Regions from separate parts of the Pseudomonas sp. LBUM1652 genome, predicted to be linked through region 2. Evidence: predicted binding sites of a transcription regulator. Region 2 holds the regulator's gene; each other region holds the start of a gene.
The links. The regulator sigma-54, encoded in region 2, starts transcription at its own class of promoters, with help from an activator protein. The targets are predictions, from matches to a motif close to ANTGGCATNNANNTTGCTNT.

Region 1 (3,111 bases), 830 kb from region 2:
TCCGGTGTTGTCGATCGATATGGGTGGCTCGATTGTCGCCGCCAACCGCGCGGCGGCGCAGTTGCTCGGCGTGCGCGTCGACGAGGTGCCGGGGATTCCGCTGTCCCGCTACGCCGAAGATTTCGACCTGCCGGAACTGGTGCGCGCCAATAAATCGCGAATCAACGGCATGCGGGTCAAGGTCAAGGGCGACGTTTTTCTCGCCGACATCGCTCCGCTGCAATCGGAGCACGACGACAGCGAAGCGATGGCCGGTGCGGTGCTGACCTTGCATCGCGCCGACCGTGTCGGCGAGCGCATCTATAACGTGCGCAAGCAGGAGTTGCGCGGTTTCGACAGCATCTTCCAAAGCTCGAAAGTCATGGCGGCGGTGGTGCGCGAAGCGCGTCGCATGGCGCCCCTTGATGCACCTCTATTGATAGAAGGCGAAACCGGCACCGGCAAGGAGTTGCTGGCACGCGCCTGTCACCTCGCCAGTCCGCGCGGACAATCGCCGCTGATGGCGCTCAACTGCGCCGGCCTGCCGGAGTCTATGGCCGAGACCGAGCTGTTCGGCTATGGCCCCGGTGCTTTCGAAGGCGCACGCGCTGAAGGCAAGCTCGGTCTGCTGGAGTTGACGGCGGGCGGCACGCTGTTTCTCGATGGTGTCGGCGAAATGAGCCCGCGCTTGCAGGTGAAATTGCTGCGCTTCTTACAGGACGGCTGTTTCCGTCGCGTCGGCAGCGATGAAGAGGTTTATCTGGATGTGCGGGTGATCTGCGCAACACAGGTGGACTTGTCCGAGTTGTGCGCTCGCGGCGAGTTTCGTCAGGATTTGTACCACCGCTTGAACGTGCTTTCGCTGCACATTCCGCCGCTGCGCGAATGCCTCGACGGATTGACGCCATTGGTGGAGCACTTCCTCGATCAGGCCAGTCGGCAGATCGGCTGCTCGCTACCAAAACTGGCGCCGACGGCCATGGATCGGCTCAGTCATTATCACTGGCCGGGCAATGTGCGGCAGTTAGAGAATGTGCTGTTTCAGGCGGTGTCGCTGTGTGATGGCGGCACGGTCAAGGCCGAGCATATTCGTCTGCCGGATTATGGCGTGCGTCAGCCGCTTGGCGATTTTTCCCTTGAAGGTGGGCTGGACGAGATCGTCGGGCGGTTTGAGAAGGCCGTGCTGGAACGTCTGTATTCCGAGCACCCGAGCAGTCGGCAACTGGGTAAGCGCCTTGGCGTTTCGCATACGACCATTGCCAATAAGTTGCGTGAGTATGAGGTGGGCAAAGAGCCTGAAGCCTAAGATCGAAAGATCCTCCGAACGCGGCCCGAACCTTCGGCAGCTTCTAGAGTTGGAATGCGGATTCCTGTAGGAGCTGCGGCACGCTGCGATCATTTGGTCGATTGCCGCGAAGCGGCATAACACCGCCGGTTTTTCGACTTCGATACATTTCCCAATTCCCCGCAATACCCCTCAAGTCCTTTGTTTGCCGGGCCTCAAGCCGCCAGAAAAAAGTTGGTCTGCAAATTGCTTATGGCTCAGCAGTACAGCGGTGGGCGGCAAACGTCCGGCATGCAGAGGAAAGAGTGTGGACAAGTACCTTTATGTGGCAATGACCGGCGCCAGCCAGAACGCACTGGCGCAGAAGGCTCATGCCAACAACCTGGCGAACATCTCCACCAACGGTTTTCAGCGCGACCTGGAGCAGGCGCGTTCGATGCCGGTGTTCGGTGACAGCTTTCCGGCGCGCGCGTTTGCCCTGAGCGAACGGCCCGCCACTGATTTCACGCCAGGCTCGCTGGTGCAGACCGGCCGTGACCTCGACGTCGCCGTGACCGGCAATGGCTGGATCGCCGTGCAGAATCCCAACGGCGGCGAAAGCTACGTGCGCACCGGCAGCCTGAATGTCGACGCCCTCGGCGTCCTGCGTGCCGGCAATGGTATGCCGGTGATGGGCAATGGCGGTCCGATCGCCGTGCCACCCGAGCAGCAGATCGAAGTCGGCGAAGACGGCACCATCAGTATTCGTGCGATGGGCGAAGGCCCGCGCGTCATGGCGGAAGTCGACCGGATCAAACTGGTCAACCCGGACATCAAGAACATGAACAAGGGCCTCGACGGCTCGATCTACACCAAGGACGGCCAGCCTGCGCCGATCGATGCCAACGTCAAACTGGTGTCGGGTTTCCTGGAGTCGAGCAACGTCAATGCCGTGGAAGAAATGACTTCGGTACTGGCCCTGGCCAAGCAGTTCGAGTTGCACGTCAAGATGATGAACACCGCCAAAGACGACGACCAAGCCATGGCTCGGGTCTTGCAGATCAGCTAATTATCAGAACGTCGCGCCGTAAAACAGGCGCACGAGGAGAATCGAATGCTTCCGGCTCTATGGGTTGCCAAAACCGGTCTGTCCGCCCAGGACACTAACCTGACCACCATTTCCAACAACCTGGCAAACGTCTCGACCACGGGTTTCAAGCGTGACCGCGCCGAGTTCCAGGACTTGCTGTATCAGATCAAGCGTCAGCCAGGCGCCCAGTCGACCCAGGACAGCGAACTGCCGTCGGGTCTGCAAGTGGGTACCGGTGTGCGCATTGTCGGCACGCAGAAAAACTTCACCGCCGGCAGCCTGCAAACCACCGAACAGCCGCTGGATCTGGCCGTTGACGGTCGCGGTTTCTTCCAGATTCTGCAACCGGACGGCACCACGTCCTACACCCGTGACGGTACTTTCCACCTCGATTCCAATGGCCAGGTCGTCAACGCCAGCGGTTTCGCTCTGGAACCAGCCATCGTCATTCCGAACGATGCCCAGACCTTCACCGTCGGCCGTGACGGCACCGTATCGATCACCGTTGCCGGCAACCCGGCTTCCCAAGTGATTGGCAACCTGCAAACCGCCGACTTCATCAACCCGGCCGGCCTGCAAGCGGTGGGCAACAACCTGTTCCTGGAAACCGCTGCTTCCGGCGCGCCGCAAGTCGGTACTCCGGGCCTGAACGGTTTCGGTACCACGCTGCAGAACACCCTGGAAACGTCCAACGTCAGCACCGTTGAAGAGATGGTCAACATGATCACCACTCAGCGCGCTTACGAGATGAACTCCAAGGTGATCTCCACCGCCGACC
Region 2 (3,111 bases):
CGGACTTCTTCCAGCAACTCGGGGAAGCGTGACAGATGACTCGGCAGATTACGCGCATCGATCGACACTGCCACCAGCGGTTGTGCCAGTTCAGTATGAATGAGTGCGCGCTCTGCGAGTTCCGGCAGCAGGCCCGCCGGCAAATTGTCGATGCAGTAGTAGCCGTTGTCCTCAAGGACATTCAACGCCGTACTTTTGCCCGAGCCGGAACGGCCACTGACGATGATCAAGCGCATGATTAGTGCCCGCTTTGTTCGTCCACGACGACCTGATACAAGGCTTCGTTGCTCGAAGCACTACGCAATTTTTCGCGAACGTCCTTACGATCAAGCATGCTGGCGATCTGACGCAGCAATTCCAGATGCGCATCGGTCGCAGCTTCAGGCACCAGCAATACGAACAGCAGGTCAACCGGAGCACCGTCGATGGCGTCGAAATCGATTGGGGCTTCAAGGTGCATCAAGGCGCTGATAGGCGATTGGCAACCCTTGAGGCGGCAGTGAGGAATGGCGATGCCGTTGCCGAAACCGGTGGAGCCGAGTTTCTCACGAGCGATCAGGGCCTCGAAGACATCTTGCATCTCCAGAGCCGGCACTTCGCGGGCGATCAGATTGGCAATCTGTTCGAGGGCTTTCTTTTTACTGCCGCCCGGCACGTTCACGAGGGAACGGCCGGGGGTCAGGATACTTTCAAGTCGGATCATGGAGTGGGGGGTTATCGACCGGTCGCGCCCTGGAGCAGGCTCTGGGTCTTTTCCTTATGCTTTTTGAGTTGTTTATCCAGCTTGTCGGTCAGGGCGTCGATCGCGGCGTACATATCGGTATGTTCCGCGTTGGCGACCACTTCACTGCCGGGAATATGCAAGGTGGCTTCGATTTTCTGCTTCAGCTTTTCGACACACATCGTGACTTGCACGTTGGTAATCTTGTCGAAATGGCGCTCCAATCGTTCGAGTTTCTCGTTGATGTAGGTGCGCAGAGGTTCGGTCACTTCCAGTTGGTGTCCACTGATGTTGACTTGCATACAGCTTCTCCTTCGTTGCCAGTGCATAAAGCGGCAGGCCGAAAAGCCTGCCACTGGAACGCTGTAACGTGGCTTACATCAACCGCTTGCGTTCGCTCGAAGGCGCGATCCCTAGGGACTCGCGGTACTTGGCGACGGTGCGGCGAGCCACCTGAATGCCTTGTGCCTCCAGTAAACCAGCGATCTTGCTGTCACTCAACGGCTTTTTCTGATTTTCCGCGGCAACCAGTTTTTTGATGATCGCGCGGATCGCCGTGGACGAGCATTCACCGCCTTCGGAGGTGCTGACGTGGCTGGAAAAAAAGTATTTCAATTCATAGATACCGCGCGGTGTATGCATGAATTTTTGCGTGGTCACCCGGGAAATCGTCGACTCGTGCATGCCGACCGCTTCAGCGATGTCATGCAGGACCAGCGGCTTCATGGCTTCATCGCCGTATTCCAGAAACCCGCGCTGATGCTCAACGATCTGGGTGGCAACTTTCATCAGGGTTTCGTTGCGGCTTTGCAGGCTCTTGATGAACCAGCGCGCTTCCTGCAACTGATTGCGCATGAAGGTGTTGTCGGCGCTGGTATCGGCGCGTCGCACGAAGCCGGCGTACTGGGCGTTGACCCGTAGGCGAGGCACCGACTCCTGATTCAGCTCGACCAGCCAGCGCTCGTTGTCCTTGCGCACGATGACGTCCGGTACGACGTACTCGGCTTCAGTCGATTCGATCTGCGAGCCCGGGCGCGGGTTGAGGCTCTGCACCAGCTCGATGACCTGACGCAACTCATCTTCCTTGAGCTTCATGCGCCGCATCAACTGGCTGTAATCGCGGCTGCCCAGCAGGTCGATATAATCGGTGACCAGACGTTTCGCTTCGGCCAGCCAAGGCGTCTTGGCCGGCAACTGGCGTAGTTGCAGCAGCAGGCATTCGCCAAGATTGCGGGCGCCGATGCCGGCAGGCTCGAATTGCTGGATGCGGTGCAGAACGGCTTCGATTTCGTCCAGCTCGATGTCCAGTTCTGGATCGAACGCTTCGAGGATCTCTTCGAGGGTTTCGTCCAGATAACCCTGATTGTTGATGCAATCGATCAGGGTGACGGCGATCAGTCGATCGGTGTCGGACATCGGCGCGAGGTTAAGTTGCCACAGAAGGTGGCTTTGCAGGCTTTCGCCGGCGGAGGTACGGGTGGTGAAGTCCCACTCGTCATCGTCGCTGCTGGGCAGGCTGCTGGCGCTAGTCTGGTAGACGTCTTCCCAGGCCGTATCGACCGGAAGCTCGTTGGGGATGCGTTCGCTCCAGTCGCCTTCCTCTAGGTTATCCACCGTCGGGGCGGTTTCCTGATAGGAGGGTTCCTGGATCTCGGTGTTGGGCTTCTGTTCAGCGTTGTCGGCCAGAGGATCGGAGTTGTCGAAGTCGTCGCCTTCTTCCTGGCGTTCGAGCATCGGATTGGATTCCAGGGCCTCCTGGATTTCCTGTTGCAGATCCAGGGTCGACAATTGGAGCAGGCGGATAGCCTGTTGCAGCTGCGGTGTCATCGTCAGCTGCTGGCCCATTCTCAAGACTAGCGATGGTTTCATGGCAGGGGCTTAACACCTTATTCGCCGGCGCTATGCGCCATCCACTACAGGGCGCCGGAGCGCCAAACTTAAGCAAATTATATGCCTGAAACTGAAGTGTTTGCCTAGAGCGCTGTAACAATTAAAGCGTATTAAATTCTGCTTGAATCGATACAGCGCCCGGGCGGCTCACTCGGCACTAACAGGCTTACAGGCGGAATTCATGGCCCAGATACACTTCCTTGACCAGATCGTTGGCCAGGATGGTTTCTGCATCGCCTTCGGCAATCAACTGACCGTCGTTGACGATGTAGGCGGTTTCGCAGATGTCCAGCGTCTCACGGACGTTGTGGTCGGTGATCAGAACACCGATGCCCTTGGCCTTGAGATGATGGATGATCTGCTTGATGTCGCCGACCGAGATCGGGTCGACACCGGCGAACGGTTCGTCGAGCAGGATGAATTTCGGTGCTGTCGCCAGGGCGCGGGCGATTTCCACCCGTCGGCGTTCACCACCGGACAGGCTCATGCCGAGGTTGTCG
Region 3 (3,111 bases), 2.6 Mb from region 2:
GTCGAGACCCAGACCAAGGCGTTGTCGCTGCGGGTGCTGACCGTCGATGACTCGTCGGTGGCGCGCAAGCAGGTCACGCGTTGCCTGCAGACGATCGGCGTCGAAGTGGTGGCGTTGAACGACGGCAAGCAGGCGCTGGATTACCTGCGCAAGCTGGTCGACGAGGGCAAGAAGCCGGAAGAAGAGTTCCTGATGATGATCTCCGACATCGAGATGCCGGAGATGGACGGGTACACCCTGACGGCGGAAATCCGCGGCGACGCGCGCATGCAAAAGCTTCATATCATCCTGCATACTTCGTTGTCGGGGGTATTCAATCAGGCGATGGTCAAGAAAGTCGGTGCCGATGACTTTTTGGCCAAATTCCGTCCTGATGACCTGGCATCCCGGGTAGTCGACCGGATCAAAGCAGCAGATATCAGCTAGGGGCCTTTTGTCCCTGGCGGTCAACACGATTTAAGAGGCGGCATCATTGTCTACGGGTAATTTGGATTTCGAACAGTTCCGGGTCTTCCTGGAAAAAGCCTGTGGCATTTTGCTCGGTGAAAACAAGCAGTACCTGGTCTCGAGCCGTCTCAACAAACTGATGGAGCAGCAAGGCATCAAGTCGCTGGGTGAGCTGGTCCAGCGCATCCAGACCCAGCCGCGCAGCGGTTTGCGCGAGCAGGTGGTTGATGCCATGACGACCAACGAAACCCTGTGGTTTCGTGACACCTATCCGTTTGAAGTCTTGAAGAACAAGGTGCTGCCCGAGGCCATCAAGGCCAGCCCCAACCAGCGTCTGCGGATCTGGTCGGCGGCCTGCTCGTCGGGGCAGGAACCGTACTCGCTGTCGATGTCGATCGACGAGTTCGAGCGGACCAACCTCGGCCAGTTGAAGATGGGCGTGCAGATTGTTGCCACGGACTTGTCCGGCCTCATGCTGAACAATTGCAAGACCGGCGAGTACGACAGCCTGGCGATCGGGCGGGGTTTGTCTGCCGATCGTTTGCAGCGTTACTTCGACCCGAAAGGGCCGGGACGCTGGGTGATCAAGGCGCCGATCAAGAACCGGGTGGAGTTTCGCTCGTTCAACTTGCTCGACAGCTATGCCGCGCTGGGCAAGTTCGACATCGTGTTCTGCCGCAACGTGCTGATCTACTTCTCCGCCGAGGTGAAGAAAGACATCCTGTTGCGCATTCACAGCACGTTGAAGCCGGGCGGTTATCTGTTCCTTGGCGCTTCCGAAGCGCTGAACGGTTTGCCGGATCATTACCAGATGGTCCAGTGCAGCCCGGGGATCATTTACCAGGCGAAATGATTGCATCGGCAACACAAAAAAGACGGGAGGCCCTCAAAGCCTCCCGTTTTTTTATGCCCGATGATTCTGCTTCATGTAGGAGCTGCCGAAGGCTGCGATCTTTTGATTTTGTTTTTGAAGATCAAAAGATCGCAGCCTTCGGCAGCTCCTACAGGGCAAGGGCAGGGCTGAGAGCGGCAGAAAAGCGGCATCTGGCGGAAACCGGTTGCCGCTTTTCTGGCATTGCCGCTTTGCCGATGCCCGGCAAAGCCCCGGTTTACGGGGACTTCTCGCATTGGCACGCCGCTTGCTAAAGCTCAGTTACGAAAAACCGGTCACCCGAAGGTTCCCGACATGAGCATCAGCTTCGATAAAGCGCTCGGCATTCACGAAAAAGCCCTGGGCTTCCGCGCCCAGCGTGCCGAAGTCCTGGCCAACAACATCGCCAACGCCGATACCCCGAACTACAAGGCGCGGGATCTGGAATTCTCCAAAGTGCTCGAAGCACAGACCGAGAAAACCAAGAGCGGTGGCACGTTTGCCCTGAACATGACCAACAGCCGTCACATCGAGGCTGAAGGACTGGGCAACGGCGACGAGTCGCTGATGTATCGCACGCCGATGCAACCGTCGATCGACCAGAACACCGTGGATGCACAACTGGAACAGTCGAATTACGCGGAAAACGCCGTCGGCTTCCAGGCCAGCTTCACGCTGCTCAACAGCAAATTCAAAGGGCTGGTATCAGCCCTGCGCGGAGAGTAATCCATGTCCCTGTCCAGCGTTTTCAACATTGCCGGTAGCGGCATGAGCGCACAAACCACGCGTCTGAACACCGTGGCTTCGAACATCGCCAACGCCGAAACCGTCTCTTCGAGCATCGACCAGACCTACCGCGCCCGTCACCCGGTGTTCGCCACCATGTTCCAGGGTGGCCAGAACAGCGGCAGCAACTCGCTGTTCCAGAGCCAGGATGCGGCCGGTCAAGGCGTGCAGGTACTCGGTGTGGTCGAAGACCAGAGCAACCTCGAAGCGCGTTACGAGCCGAACCATCCGGCCGCTGACGGCAAAGGCTACGTCTACTACCCGAACGTCAACGTGGTGGAAGAAATGGCTGACATGATTTCCGCGAGCCGTTCCTTCCAGACCAACGCCGAAATGATGAACACCGCCAAAACCATGATGCAGAAGGTACTGACCCTCGGTCAGTAATAAGGGGCGACTGCCATGAGTGTTTCCGATTCCACCAGCGGCGTAAGCATCAAAGACGTTCTGGCCAATTCTTCGGTCAAGACCGGGACGACCACTGATGGTCTGGCTGCGGCCACCAACAGCGCCACCGGCAAGCAGGCTTTGGGCAAAGATGCCTTCCTGCAACTGCTGGTCACCCAACTGAAGAACCAGAACCCGCTCGATCCGCAGGACAACAGCGAGTTCGTCGCTCAGTTGGCGCAGTTCAGCAGCCTGGAAGGCATCACTACGCTGAACGACACCGTCACCGGCATTGCCGGCAACTACAACTCCTCGCAAGCATTGCAGGCGTCGTCGCTGGTTGGCCGTTCGGTCATCGCGCAGACCGACAAGGCTGTAGTCGACACCAGCAAAAGCCTCAATGGCACCGTCGTGGTTCCGGCCTCCGGCGCAGTTTCGCTCTCGATCAAAGATGCCGATGGCAAAGTCGTGCGCACCATCGACATGGGCACCCAGAAAGCCGGCAACGCCAGCTTCATCTGGGACGGCAAGGACGCTTCCGGTGCGGTCGCGAAGGCGGGCACTTACACGTTCACCGCCAGCGCCACTTACGACGGCAAGGCCACTTCGCTGGTGACTTA
Region 4 (3,111 bases), 610 kb from region 2:
CTCACTGAGCAAATGGTGGGCATGCAGGCGACTCATCACGCCTTTGTCGCAATACAGCAGGTACTGGCGAGTAGGGTCCAGTTCCTTGAAACGTGCGTTCACTGCATAGAACGGCATCGTCTGTACCTCTATGCCGGCAAGCTCCAGCGGTTCGTCTTCAGCGGCATCCGGGTGACGGATGTCGATGACGATCTGACCGGCCAGCGCTTCGCCGACTTCTTCAATCTGCAAATCCTGGCCCAATTCGTCGATGACTCGATCGATCGCGACCAGTTTGGCGTTGGCGAGCGCACGCTCGAGCACCGCCATGTCGAATTCTTTCTCTTCGTGCTCAACGCGGCCACGCTTGGCGGCGGTCTTCGGATTGACCGAGATGACGCCGCAGTATTCCGGCATGTGCCGGGCGAAATCGGCGGTGCCGATCTCGTTGGCCGTGTCGATGATGTCCTGCTTGTGGGCGACGATCAGCGGGCGCAGGACCAGTTTATCGGTCACGCAATCGATCACCGACAGGTTCGGCAGCGTCTGGCTCGAAACCTGGGAGATCGCTTCACCGGTGACCAGCGCATCGATATGCAGGCGGTCGGCGATCGCGGAGGACGCGCGCAACATCATACGCTTCAATACGACGCCCATATGACTGTTATCGACTTTGGCGAGAATTTCGCCCAACACTTCTTCAAATGGAACACTGACAAATAGCACGCGCTGCGAGCTGCCGTACTTCTTCCAGATGAAATGCGCGACTTCCATCACGCCCAATTCGTGGGCACGCCCGCCCAGATTAAAGAAGCAGAAGTGCGCCATCAGGCCGCGGCGCATGATCTGGTAGGCCGCAACGGTCGAATCAAAGCCGCCGGACATCAATACCAGCGTCTGCTCCAACGCACCAAGCGGATAACCGCCGATGCCGTTGTGCTGGCTGTGGATGACAAACAACCGTTTGTCGCGAATTTCCATGCGAACTTTAATTTGCGGTGCTTTCAGGTCGATGCCGGCGGCACCGCACTCACGGCGCAGCTTGCTGCCGACGTATTTTTCGACGTCCATCGAGCTGAACGTGTGCTTGCCTGCACGTTTGCAGCGCACCGAGAAAACCTTCCCCGCCAGCGCATCGCCGTAGTGCTGTTTGCACTTCTCGGTAATGTCGTCGAAGTCACCCAGCGGGTACTCGTCGATCTGCAAAAAGTGCGCGATGCCCGGCATGCAGGTCAGGCGCTCACCCATCTCTTTCAAGGCTTTGGGGTCGGTAACGCGGGTTTCCAGCTCGAGGTTGTCCCACACACCGTTCACCACCACAGCCGGGTCCAGATCGCGGAGCACGGCGCGGATGTTCTTGGCCAACTGGCGGATGAATTTCGTCCGGACAGGTCGGCTTTTGATGGTGATCTCGGGGAAGACTTTTACGATTAGTTTCATGAAAACAGCGCGCGCAGGGCCAGCCGAAAAAGGGGGGCGCGGATTATAGCGGAAATTGCTCAAGGTTTAACCAGTTAATGTGCAGAAGGTTTTGCGCGCACCAAAACGGGTCATTTATGGATTAAGACGCTACATTAGGGGGCGAGATTTTCACCATCAGGGCGCTTTGCACCTTTATAAGCGTGAATTTGGGGCAAAAAACCCATGCTGGGGCACTGGCATGCAATTTGCTCCCTTGTGAGGCAGGTTGCCTTGGCAGAGTATTCGCGCCGGCATCACCACTATTAAGGGCATCCACTACCAGCCCTAATTCACCCGGAGGACACTATGTCGAAGTCGGTTCAACTCATCAAAGATCATGACGTCAAGTGGATTGATCTGCGCTTCACGGACACCAAAGGCACTCAGCACCACGTGACCATGCCGGCTCGCGATGCGCTGGAAGACGACTTCTTCGAAGTCGGCAAGATGTTCGACGGTTCCTCCATCGCTGGCTGGAAAGGCATCGAAGCCTCCGACATGATCCTGCTGCCGGACGACGAAACTGCCGTTCTCGACCCGTTCACCGAAGACGCGACCCTGATCCTGGTCTGCGACATCATCGAACCGTCGACCATGCAAGGTTACGATCGCGACCCGCGCGCCATCGCTCACCGCGCCGAGGAATACCTGAAGACCACCGGTATCGGTGACACCGTCTTCGCCGGTCCAGAACCAGAATTCTTCATCTTCGACGAAGTGAAGTTCAAGTCGGACATCTCCGGCTCGATGTTCAAAATCTACTCCGAACAAGGTTCGTGGATGTCCGACCAGGACATCGAAGGTGGTAACAAGGGTCACCGTCCAGGCGTCAAAGGTGGCTACTTCCCGGTTCCGCCGTTCGACCACGACCACGAAATCCGTACTGCCATGTGCAACGCACTGGAAGAAATGGGCCAGACCGTTGAAGTTCACCACCACGAAGTGGCGACTGCCGGTCAGAACGAAATCGGTGTCAAGTTCAACACCCTGGTGAAGAAAGCTGACGAAGTTCAGACTCTGAAATACGTTGTACACAACGTTGCCGACGCTTACGGCCGCACCGCTACCTTCATGCCGAAGCCGCTGTACGGCGACAACGGTTCGGGTATGCACGTACACATGTCCATCTCCAAAGATGGCAAGAACACCTTCGCTGGCGAAGGCTATGCCGGCCTGTCCGAAACCGCTCTGTACTTCATCGGCGGCATCATCAAGCACGGTAAGGCCCTGAACGGCTTCACCAACCCGGCTACCAACTCGTACAAGCGTCTGGTGCCAGGCTTCGAAGCTCCGGTCATGCTGGCCTACTCGGCTCGTAACCGTTCCGCCTCGATCCGTATTCCTTACGTCAACAGCCCTAAAGGCCGTCGTATCGAAGCGCGTTTCCCGGATCCGGCAGCCAACCCGTACCTGGCTTTCGCAGCACTGCTGATGGCCGGCCTGGACGGTATCCAGAACAAGATCCACCCAGGCGATGCCGCTGACAAAAACCTGTACGACCTGCCGCCTGAAGAGGCGAAAGAGATCCCACAAGTTTGCGGCAGCCTGAAAGAAGCCCTGGAAGAGCTGGACAAGGGCCGTGCGTTCCTGACCAAGGGCGGCGTGTTCTCCGACGACTTCATCGACGCTTACATCGCGCTGAAATCCGAAGAAGAAATCAAGGTCCGTACC

Region 1: a site for sigma-54 is predicted at 1,498-1,517, ahead of ACA069_RS08300 (flagellar basal body rod protein FlgF). Genes of this name have one in related genera too.
Region 3: a site for sigma-54 is predicted at 1,574-1,593, ahead of flgB (flagellar basal body rod protein FlgB). Genes of this name have one in related genera too.
Region 4: a site for sigma-54 is predicted at 1,634-1,653, ahead of glnA (glutamate--ammonia ligase). Genes of this name have one in related genera too.

The regions. Positions count from the first base shown of each region.
Region 1 is NZ_CP166804.1:1,828,848-1,831,958, forward strand. Features, by position in the region: gene ACA069_RS08295 (sigma-54-dependent transcriptional regulator) at 1-1,285, shown strand, start outside; gene ACA069_RS08300 (flagellar basal body rod protein FlgF) at 1,572-2,312, shown strand; gene flgG (flagellar basal-body rod protein FlgG) at 2,358-3,111, shown strand, end outside.
Region 2 is NZ_CP166804.1:1,003,484-1,006,594, forward strand. Features, by position in the region: gene rapZ (RNase adapter RapZ) at 1-236, opposite strand, end outside; gene ptsN (PTS IIA-like nitrogen regulatory protein PtsN) at 239-703, opposite strand; gene hpf (ribosome hibernation-promoting factor, HPF/YfiA family) at 715-1,023, opposite strand; gene ACA069_RS04405 (RNA polymerase factor sigma-54) at 1,097-2,590, opposite strand; gene lptB (LPS export ABC transporter ATP-binding protein) at 2,778-3,111, opposite strand, start outside.
Region 3 is NZ_CP166804.1:4,712,584-4,715,694, reverse strand. Features, by position in the region: gene ACA069_RS21230 (chemotaxis protein CheV) at 1-426, shown strand, start outside; gene cheR (protein-glutamate O-methyltransferase CheR) at 473-1,300, shown strand; gene flgB (flagellar basal body rod protein FlgB) at 1,634-2,044, shown strand; gene flgC (flagellar basal body rod protein FlgC) at 2,048-2,491, shown strand; gene flgD (flagellar hook assembly protein FlgD) at 2,507-3,111, shown strand, end outside.
Region 4 is NZ_CP166804.1:389,826-392,936, reverse strand. Features, by position in the region: gene thiI (tRNA uracil 4-sulfurtransferase ThiI) at 1-1,419, opposite strand, end outside; gene glnA (glutamate--ammonia ligase) at 1,747-3,111, shown strand, end outside.